4 regions of the Weizmannia acidilactici genome follow, and region 2 is predicted to be linked to each of the others. Evidence: riboswitches for the same ligand, from Rfam matches in the RefSeq annotation. Region 2 holds a riboswitch; each other region holds the start of a gene.
The links. A riboswitch is a leader RNA that binds a small molecule or an ion and turns the genes downstream of it on or off. The one in region 2 is predicted to bind S-adenosylmethionine.

Region 1: it holds a riboswitch for S-adenosylmethionine, as region 2 does, so the genes downstream of both, metK (methionine adenosyltransferase) here and GBH70_RS03050 (5-methyltetrahydropteroyltriglutamate--homocysteine S-methyltransferase) in region 2, are expected to answer to the same signal.
Region 3: it holds a riboswitch for S-adenosylmethionine, as region 2 does, so the genes downstream of both, GBH70_RS00655 (Fur-regulated basic protein FbpA) here and GBH70_RS03050 (5-methyltetrahydropteroyltriglutamate--homocysteine S-methyltransferase) in region 2, are expected to answer to the same signal.
Region 4: it holds a riboswitch for S-adenosylmethionine, as region 2 does, so the genes downstream of both, GBH70_RS14065 (methionine biosynthesis PLP-dependent protein) here and GBH70_RS03050 (5-methyltetrahydropteroyltriglutamate--homocysteine S-methyltransferase) in region 2, are expected to answer to the same signal.

What each region holds. Positions count from the first base shown of each region.
Region 1 is NZ_BKZR01000003.1:78,123-80,321, forward strand. It holds gene metK (methionine adenosyltransferase) at 1-751, opposite strand, end outside; SAM riboswitch class I at 943-1,093, opposite strand; gene pckA (phosphoenolpyruvate carboxykinase (ATP)) at 1,307-2,199, shown strand, end outside.
Region 2 is NZ_BKZR01000005.1:74,331-76,529, forward strand. It holds gene cypC (CYP152 family fatty-acid peroxygenase CypC) at 1-281, shown strand, start outside; gene GBH70_RS03045 (Bax inhibitor-1/YccA family protein) at 312-953, opposite strand; SAM riboswitch class I at 1,122-1,224, shown strand; gene GBH70_RS03050 (5-methyltetrahydropteroyltriglutamate--homocysteine S-methyltransferase) at 1,362-2,199, shown strand, end outside.
Region 3 is NZ_BKZR01000001.1:133,561-135,759, reverse strand. It holds gene GBH70_RS16575 (hypothetical protein) at 1-100, shown strand, start outside; gene GBH70_RS00660 (aspartyl-phosphate phosphatase Spo0E family protein) at 207-416, shown strand; gene GBH70_RS16570 (hypothetical protein) at 493-630, shown strand; gene GBH70_RS00655 (Fur-regulated basic protein FbpA) at 661-870, opposite strand; SAM riboswitch class I at 951-1,053, opposite strand; gene mutL (DNA mismatch repair endonuclease MutL) at 1,157-2,199, opposite strand, start outside.
Region 4 is NZ_BKZR01000046.1:19,740-21,938, forward strand. It holds gene metC (cystathionine beta-lyase) at 1-369, opposite strand, end outside; gene GBH70_RS14065 (methionine biosynthesis PLP-dependent protein) at 366-1,481, opposite strand; SAM riboswitch class I at 1,566-1,685, opposite strand; gene GBH70_RS14070 (KdsC family phosphatase) at 1,768-2,199, opposite strand, start outside.

The sequences.
Region 1 (2,199 bases), on a different contig from region 2:
GCGGTCCGCCGATCACAAAACGGCCGGTCGGGTTAATGAAATATTTCGTGTCCGCATCAAGGAGATGGGCAGGCACGACCGGTTCGATGACATGCTTTTTCATATCTGCCTGAATCTGCTCAAGGCTGACGTCCGGATTGTGCTGTGTGGAGATGACAATTGTATCGATGCGGACAGGTTTATTGTTTTCATCATATTCAACGGTCACCTGCGTTTTCGCATCCGGGCGCAGATACGGAAGTACTTCCTTTTTACGGAGTTCGGCAAGGCGGCGCGCCAGCTTATGGGCGAGCGAGATCGGCAGCGGCATCAGTTCTTCCGTCTCATTGCAGGCAAAACCGAACATTAAGCCCTGGTCGCCTGCCCCGATCGCTTCAATTTCTTCATCGCTCATCTGGCCTTCGCGCGCTTCCAGTGCCTGGTTGACACCCCGCGCGATATCCTCGGACTGTTCGTCAATCGAAGTCAGCACCGCGCACGTTTCGGCATCAAATCCAAATTTCGCGCGTGTATAACCGATTTCTTTAATCGTTTGCCGCACCACTTTTGGAATGTCCACATATGTATTCGTGGAAATTTCCCCCGTAACAAGCACAAGGCCGGTTGTAACTGAAGTTTCGCAGGCGACGCGGGCATTCGGGTCTTTTGCCAGAATTGCATCCAAAATTGCATCGGAAATCTGGTCGCAAATTTTATCAGGATGGCCTTCCGTGACCGATTCCGATGTGAACAAATGCCGTCTTTTTGACATTCACTTTTCCTCCTTAAATGGGTTGCTGTTTTTATCCTCTTTAACGGTACTCATTACCCTTATTATGTCAGGCTCAAAATTAAATATCAAATTCCAAGTATACCTATAGGAAATAAAGCGGCCAATAATAAAAACCTTTCCGACCAATGGGAGAGTGGAAAGGTTTTGACTATTGCTTATCGCGCCTTTCACTCTTATCGTTCAAGGAATCCTTTCCTTGCTGCAGGTTAGCACCTTTGCCTGGAAGTTAAAGCGGCGGCTGCGTTGCGAGCGCATCGCCTGTTCCAGCGGCGGGTTGCTGGGTTTCATTGGGCCCGTCCCTCCACCAGCTCGGGATAAGAGTATCCGTTCAAAGTAAAATCATACGCAATTTACCGGCCAGTGTCAATGTTTTTTCATTGTCTGCGGGAAGTTTCCACGATCAAAAAGCCTGTTTCCCTTTCTTTCCTATTTCATCACATATTTCAATCACAAGTATGTGACAATCAAATAAATATGTTATACTAATATCGTTTACAAGATAGAATAAGATTTTCAAAGGGGCGGTTTATCGAAATGGATCTTATTGGCACTTCTGATGATTTAAAACTTTTGCTTTCGGGGAAAAATGTACGCACTCAGCTTTCCGTACCACAATTAATGGAAAAAATATTAGTAAGGAAAGAAGCGGTGCTGACCTCTACCGGGGCCGTTTCCGCTGTAACGGGAAAATATACGGGAAGATCGCCGAAAGACAAATTTATCGTTGTCGACTCCGAATCAAAAAGCCGCATCGACTGGGGAAATGCCAACCAGCCGATCTCTGTCGGAGTGTTCAACAAGCTTTACAAAAAAATGGTGCAGTATTTAAAAAGCAGAAACGAGATTTTTCTGTTTAAAGGATTTGCAGGTGCCGATCCTTCCAGCCGCCTTCCGATCCAGGTCGTGAACGAGTTCGCCTGGCATAATTTATTTGCGCACCAATTGTTTATCCGGCCGGACGCGAAGGAACTGCAGGAACACGAGGCGCAATTCACCATTTTGTCCGCGCCGCTGTTCAAAGCTGACCCGGCTACAGACGGTACGCATTCCGAAGTCTTTATCATCATTTCGCTTGAACGGCGCATCATTTTAATCGGCGGAACGGAATATGCCGGTGAAATGAAAAAAAGCATCTTTTCTATTATGAATTATTTGCTGCCGCAAAAAGGCATCCTTTCCATGCACTGTTCCGCAAATACCGGTAAAAATGGCGATACGGCGCTGTTTTTCGGTTTGTCCGGAACCGGGAAAACGACTTTGTCAGCAGACCCGGACCGCGCGCTTGTGGGCGATGATGAACACGGCTGGTCGGACAGCGGCATATTTAACATCGAAGGCGGCTGCTATGCAAAATGCATCGGGTTGACGGAAGAAAAAGAACCGCAAATTTACCGGGCGATCCAATTCGGAACCGTCCTTGAAAATGT
Region 2 (2,199 bases):
GGGGGGATCCTGATGTGTTTCGGCCGGAACGTTTCCGGGACTGGAACGGCAGCCTGTTTAATTTTATTCCCCACGGCGGTTCGGATCCGTCGAGAGGCCACCGCTGCCCAGGCGAAGGGATTACGCTGGAAATCATGAAAGCTACCCTTGATTTTCTTGTCAATAAAATTGATTATGATGTCCCGGCGCAAAATTTAAACATTCCGCTGAATAAAATCCCGACATTGCCGGAAAGCGGTTTTATCATACAAAATGTGAAAAAGAAAACGCCTGCCGTTTAATGGCGGGCGCTTTCTTTAAATCCGTCCAGTTTAGTCGTCGCTTCCCCAAATGCCGAGGATTTGCAAAATGTTAATAAACAGGTTTACAAAATCCAAATACAAATTTAAAGCCAAAAGCGGAACCATTTCCTCCGTTATACTGTGGTGCTTCATTTGGTTAAAGTCATATACAATATACAAGGAAAAAACAATTGCACCAATAAAGGAACACGCCAGCAGGCCGGTTGGAGTAAGCGGGCTGAAAATGCTGAAAATCCCGATGAAAATGAGCGCCAGCAATGCAACGAGCAATGCCGTGCTTAAAAAGCCGAGGTCCCTTTTTGTAACCGCGCCGATTGTACCCATGACGGCAAAAATGCCAAAGGTGGAACCGAAAGCGAGCAGTACCACTTCAGCTCCGGCCACGGATGCATAATAAGCAACGACAGGGTACGTCGTAATGCCGGATATAAACGTAAACGCATAGACAAATAAATAGCCGACGCTCTTCCGCCTTCTCAGCCAAAAAGCGGCAATGATCATGGCCACTTCCGCAACCATCAGCGGCATCATTAACCCCGGCGGCACGAATCTTCCCGTATATAAACCTGCTGTCGCAAACAGCAGCGAAACGGCAAATACCCAGAGCACTTTCTGGAACATCGACCTTTGCCTTGTTTGTAAGGCCTCCATAAAATCCCTCCTCTTTACTTACTATTTATTATATTTTTAACCGGCCCTATATTTCAATCTTTTGTACCCAATTTTACCGCCTATATTTTTAAAATTAAACTAATTTTCATCTTGACAAAATCACTTAAAACATTTAAAATGATAGTAAATTAAATAATTTTAAAAAAATTCTTATCCAGAGAGGTGGAGGGACTGGCCCTTTGAAGCCTCGGCAGCGGTCTTTTTGAAGAACTGTGCCAATTCCAGAAAGCAAATTGCTTGAAGATAAGAAGAGTATCGGTTTCATTTCGCATCCTAACCTCTTCTTATGCCAAGAAGAGGTTTTTTTATTGCACGGCCGTACATAAAAGCAATTTCTTTCTGCGCACAGCAGCCGGTTTAAAAAATTTGCAGAAAGAGGGAAAAACAATGACAACAAAAACCATTGCGAAAGCACCATTTAAAGCAGACCATGTAGGGAGTTTACTTCGGCCACAAAGAATCCATGAGGCCAGAAAAAAATTTCAAGAAGGAACCATTACTGCGGCGGAATTAAGAACAATTGAAACGGAAGAAATTAAACGAATTGTTGATAAACAAATTGAAATTGGACTAAAAGCTGTTACCGATGGCGAGTTTAGACGGAGATTTTGGCATACGGATTTCATGGAACATTTAAACGGGGTAGAAGGTTACATCCCTGAACATGGTTATCGATTTGTCGGTGTTGAAACAGAAGCATATGATGTCCGTGTAACCGGAAAAGTTTCCTTTAATCCTGATCATCCACATTTGAAAGACTTTATAGAGTTTAAAGAAATTGTTGGTGATCGAGCGATTGCAAAAATGACCATCCCAAGTCCAAACCAATTTTTCAATGCAGGCATTCGCAATGAAGAAATTTATCCGGATATTGAAGAATATGCAAAAGATATCATTCAAGCTTACCGGGATGCAATCAAAGCTTTTTATGATGCCGGTTGCCGTTACTTGCAGCTTGATGATGTCTATGTTGCCGGCCTTTGTTCACCAAAACTTCCATTTTCCGACAGTGAATTGGAAAGAGAAAAATTAATCGACCTGGCTTTACGGGTTGCAAATGGTGTTCTTGAAGGCAAACCGGCAGACCTGGTTGTTACAACCCATCTATGCCGCGGAAACTACCAATCGACTTGGGCTTTTGAAGGACCATATGATAAGATTGCTCCCAGTTTCTTTGCAAAAGAAAAAGTGGACGGGTTCTTCCTTGAATACGATGATGAACGTT
Region 3 (2,199 bases), on a different contig from region 2:
TGAAAGCGTAAAAAAGAGTATTTATGAAGATATTCTTTTGATTGGGTGCGTCATCCATCCCGATCATGACGAAATTCCTCTCGGCCGATCCGAAGAATAGCCTCTTTCCAATCCGCAAACATTCTCCAAAACGGATCTGATTGTCCCGCTCCGTGAAAATTTTTGCTTAATTGTTTCCCCCCATATTTCCGGAAAGGAACGTTTGTATGCCAAAAAACAACCGTAAACCAAACCAAAAAACTTCTAATTTGTCCCGCAACATCAACATAATCCGGAAAAAGATGATGCAATTTGCCGTGCAAAAAGGTTTTAACCACCCGGAAACCATCCGCCAGAGCCAGCTCCTGGACAAGCTCATTTATGAATACCAGCTGTACATGCTCCAAAAAGGCAAAGATGCTTCGTTCTCCGATTAAAACGTCTCCATTTCCGCCGGATATTTCCCGTTTTTACGGCAACACTATGGGCAGCTGAATGAAAGGAGGCGAGATTGTGAAAAAGGGCATAAATGGTTCAACCCGCGTTCTTATTATAAAATCCGCGGGAAATACCTTGGAGGAAAAAGGAATTTCCGAAACGCACAGGCAGCTCAATGCCGCCTATTTTGAAATGGAACGGTTGACCGCCTAAGGGAACAGGATTTAAAATGACCTTTCCGGTTTATTTTTTCCGTTTCCAATGGATCGATTCCCAGCCGCTGTGGGGATGCACCTGCGATTGGATATGCCGGTATTCCTGTTCAAGTTCGTGAAGCGTGAGTTCAAACAGGTGCTTCCCTCCTTTTTTATAAATATGGAAGGCAATCAGCCGGTCAATCAGTTCATTCCTCCTTTTTTCAGCTGCCAATTCCCTGTCTTTTATATTGCCCATTTGTATCGCTCCTTTTATTTAAAAATAAAACCCCGCTTCAAAAATAAGAAGAGGGGTTCTTCAAATGGGCATGTCACCTCAACTTATCTTCAAAGCCTCAGGCTTATTGGAATTAGCACCGTGCCGTGCAGGCCGGTTGCTGAGGTTTCATCGGGCCAATCCCTCCACCTCTCTGGATAAGTTAATCGATGTAAATGTATGTTGGTTTTATTATATGCATATTAATCCGATGTGTCAAGTGCGATTTAATATCCTCCCCCAATTTCATAAGGGGATTTTGCTCAAACTACATCACCCTCTTAAACATCTTCTCAAGATCGTAAACCGAGTAATGAATGATAATCGGGCGACCGTGCGGGCATGTGAACGGGTCGGACGACATCCGGAGGGCGTCCAGAAGCGCCTGGATTTCGTCATTGCGCAAGTGCCGGTTTGCCTTAATCGAGCCTTTGCAGCTCATCATGATGGCCGCTTCTTCGCGCAATTTTTTGATATCCACTTTTTTCACCAAAAGGACCTGTTCAATCATTTCTTCAATGACTTCTTTTTCCTCGTTTTTCGGGAACCATGTCGGATGCGAACGGACGATAAAGCTGTTATGCCCGAACGGTTCCAAAAAAACGCCGACTTCTTTCAGCGCATCAAGGTTTTCCTGAATTTTAATCGCCTCGTCCGTCGAGTATTCAAGCGTCAGTGGCACAAGCATATCCTGCAGTTCTTTTTTGACCTCTCCCACTTTTTCGCGGAAATATTCGTATTTGACCCTTTCCTGGGCGGCGTGCTGGTCAATGATGTACAGGCCGTTTTCATTTTGCGCGAAAATATATGTGCCGTGCATCTGGCCGATCGGATACATTGGCGGAACGCGCGGCGCCGGATTCTCAACGGCAATCGTCTGTTCTGCTTCTTTATAATCGAATGCCGTATCCGTTTCCCGGACCGTTTCCGGAAAAACCGGATCCTCTGGCGGCTTTGAAAGCGGAGAAGGAGTTTCCGGACTTTGTCCAGGGTTCGGCATATACAGTTTTTTCATTTCTTGTTCGGGCAGCAAAGCATCTTTATGCGAATAAATCGGAAAACTTGGTTTTACGGGGGCTTCCACATTTTTCGGCCCCTCTTTTTCCGGCAGATGGTCAAGCCGGAATGAAACCTGCTCCTGCTTTGGCTTCTCCGCTGCCCGGATCATGCCGGTAGGGATCAATTCCTGCTTCTTAAATGCGGCTTTGATCGTTTCCGAAATGATTTGGCAAAGCTCTTTTTCTTTGCTGAGACGCACTTCAAGCTTTGCAGGGTGGACATTGGCATCTACGAGAACCGGATCCATTCTCA
Region 4 (2,199 bases), on a different contig from region 2:
GACAAACGTATGCTCAATGCCGAGCCGGGACAAGACTTCCGTCACCATCCGGAACGTGCCGCCGTACACATCTTCGGTAATGACGACATGATCACCCGCCGAAAGCAGCAGGAAGGCCGTCGAAATCGCGGCCATGCCGGAAGAAAATGCAAAGCCTCTCACGCCCCCCTCAAGTTCCGCGATCACATCTTCAAGCGCCTCCCTTGTCGGATTGAGCGAACGGCTGTAATCGTATTTCCCGAAATGATCCACATCGAACTGGTGGTAAGTCGAAGCATGCTGGATCGGCACGCTTACTGCTCCGGTTGCCGGGTCGATTTTATGGCTGTTATGTAAAAGCTTTGTTTGAAAAGAATAAGCGTTTGTCATCGCACTTGCACCCCTTCATGGATTTTGGCAAAAGCTTTTTCAATATCTGCGATTAAATCGCGCACATCTTCAATCCCGACCGAAAAGCGGAGCAGCCGGTTGTCAACGCCCGATTGGATCCGTTTTTCTTCCGGAATGTCGGCATGCGTCTGCGTTGCCGGGTAGGTGATAAAACTTTCCGTCCCGCCGAGGCTTTCCGCAAACGTGATCAAAGACAGGCCCCTTAAGAACGGATCAACCCATGCCTCATCCTTGATCCGGAAAGACAGCATCCCGCCTCTCCCCGGATAAAGCACATCGTCCACATCCGGATGCCCGTTCAGAAATTCCGCTACAGCTTTTGCATTTTTTTCATGCTTTTCCATCCTTAAAGCCAATGTTTTCATGCCGCGCATTAAAAGCCACGAGTCAAACGGGCTGAGCGTGGCGCCGGCGCCGTTATGGTAAAGGGCGAGTTGTTCGCAAATCTCTTCCCCTTTTGCGACAATCAGGCCGGCAAGCACATCGTTATGCCCGCCCAAATATTTTGTCGCGCTGTGGATGACAATGTCTGCGCCAAGTTTGATCGGCTGCTGCAAAAGAGGGGTATAAAAGGTATTGTCAACAATCAGCAAAATCCCGTATTTTTTGGCGATTTCAGCAACCGCGGCAATATCGGTCTGCTGCATGAGGGGATTGGTCGGAGTTTCGAGAAAAATGGCTCTTGTTTTCGGGGTGATTTCCTTCTCTATATTTTCCGGATGGCAAGTGTTTACATACTTACAACACAACCCCCATTTTTTATAGCCCTGCTCGAGCAAGCGGTATGTACCGCCGTATAAATCATCACTCACAATCCATTCATCGCCGGATTGGAATAAAGACAAAACGGTGAAAATCGCAGCCATGCCGGAACTGCAGGCAAATCCCCGGTCTCCCCCTTCCAGATCCGCAATCGTTTCTTCGAGCAATTGCCTTGTCGGATTGCCGGTGCGGGAGTAGTCATATCCGGTCGACTGCCCGATCCCTTCATGGCGGTAAGCGGTAGAAAAATATACAGGAGGGTTGACGGCGCCTGTCCTGTCTTCGCTGCGGTTTCCGATCTGTGCAAGTTTCGTTTCCGTATGGTACATGCTTGACACTCCTTCAAATGGTAAATAAAAAAGCCTTCTCCAATAAGAAGAAGACTTTTGCTTTTTATTAACACTCAGCCGTTCTTCTTATCTTTCAAGTTATGGTTCCATAACTTGCTGGACTTAGCACCTTTTCAATGTACATGCGCATTGAAGGTTGCTGAGGCTTCATTGGGCCATTCCCTCCACCTCTCTTGATAAGAACTATAATATTTATACTTTTCATTAAAATTATACCATTTTTTTGGATTCGTCAAGCTTTTTTATGAAAAAATTTTCTTTTGTCTTACTGTTTTAACTCCACTTTTTCGTATAAAAAATGCAGGGCGAGTTTTTCATAATCATACTGCCTGGACAAAATCAAATCGATGACTTCGCGGACTGCACCTTCCCCGCCGTTTTTTTCTGTGACATAATCAGCTTCCTGTTTGACCCATTTGGCCGCATTCCTTGGTGCGCACGAAAAACCGGCTTCACGCATGATCATAAGGTCGTTCAAATCATCGCCGATATAACAGGTTTCATCAAAAGACAGGCCGAACCGCGAAACAAGTTCCGTAAAAACGGTGAACTTGTCGCGGATCCCCTGGTGCACTTCATCAATCCCGAGTTCTTTTGCCCGGCGGCTGACAATGCCCGATTTACGCCCTGTAATGATGGCGAACCGGATACCGGCCGATTTTGCCAGCGTGATGCCCAACCCGTCCATGCTGTGGAA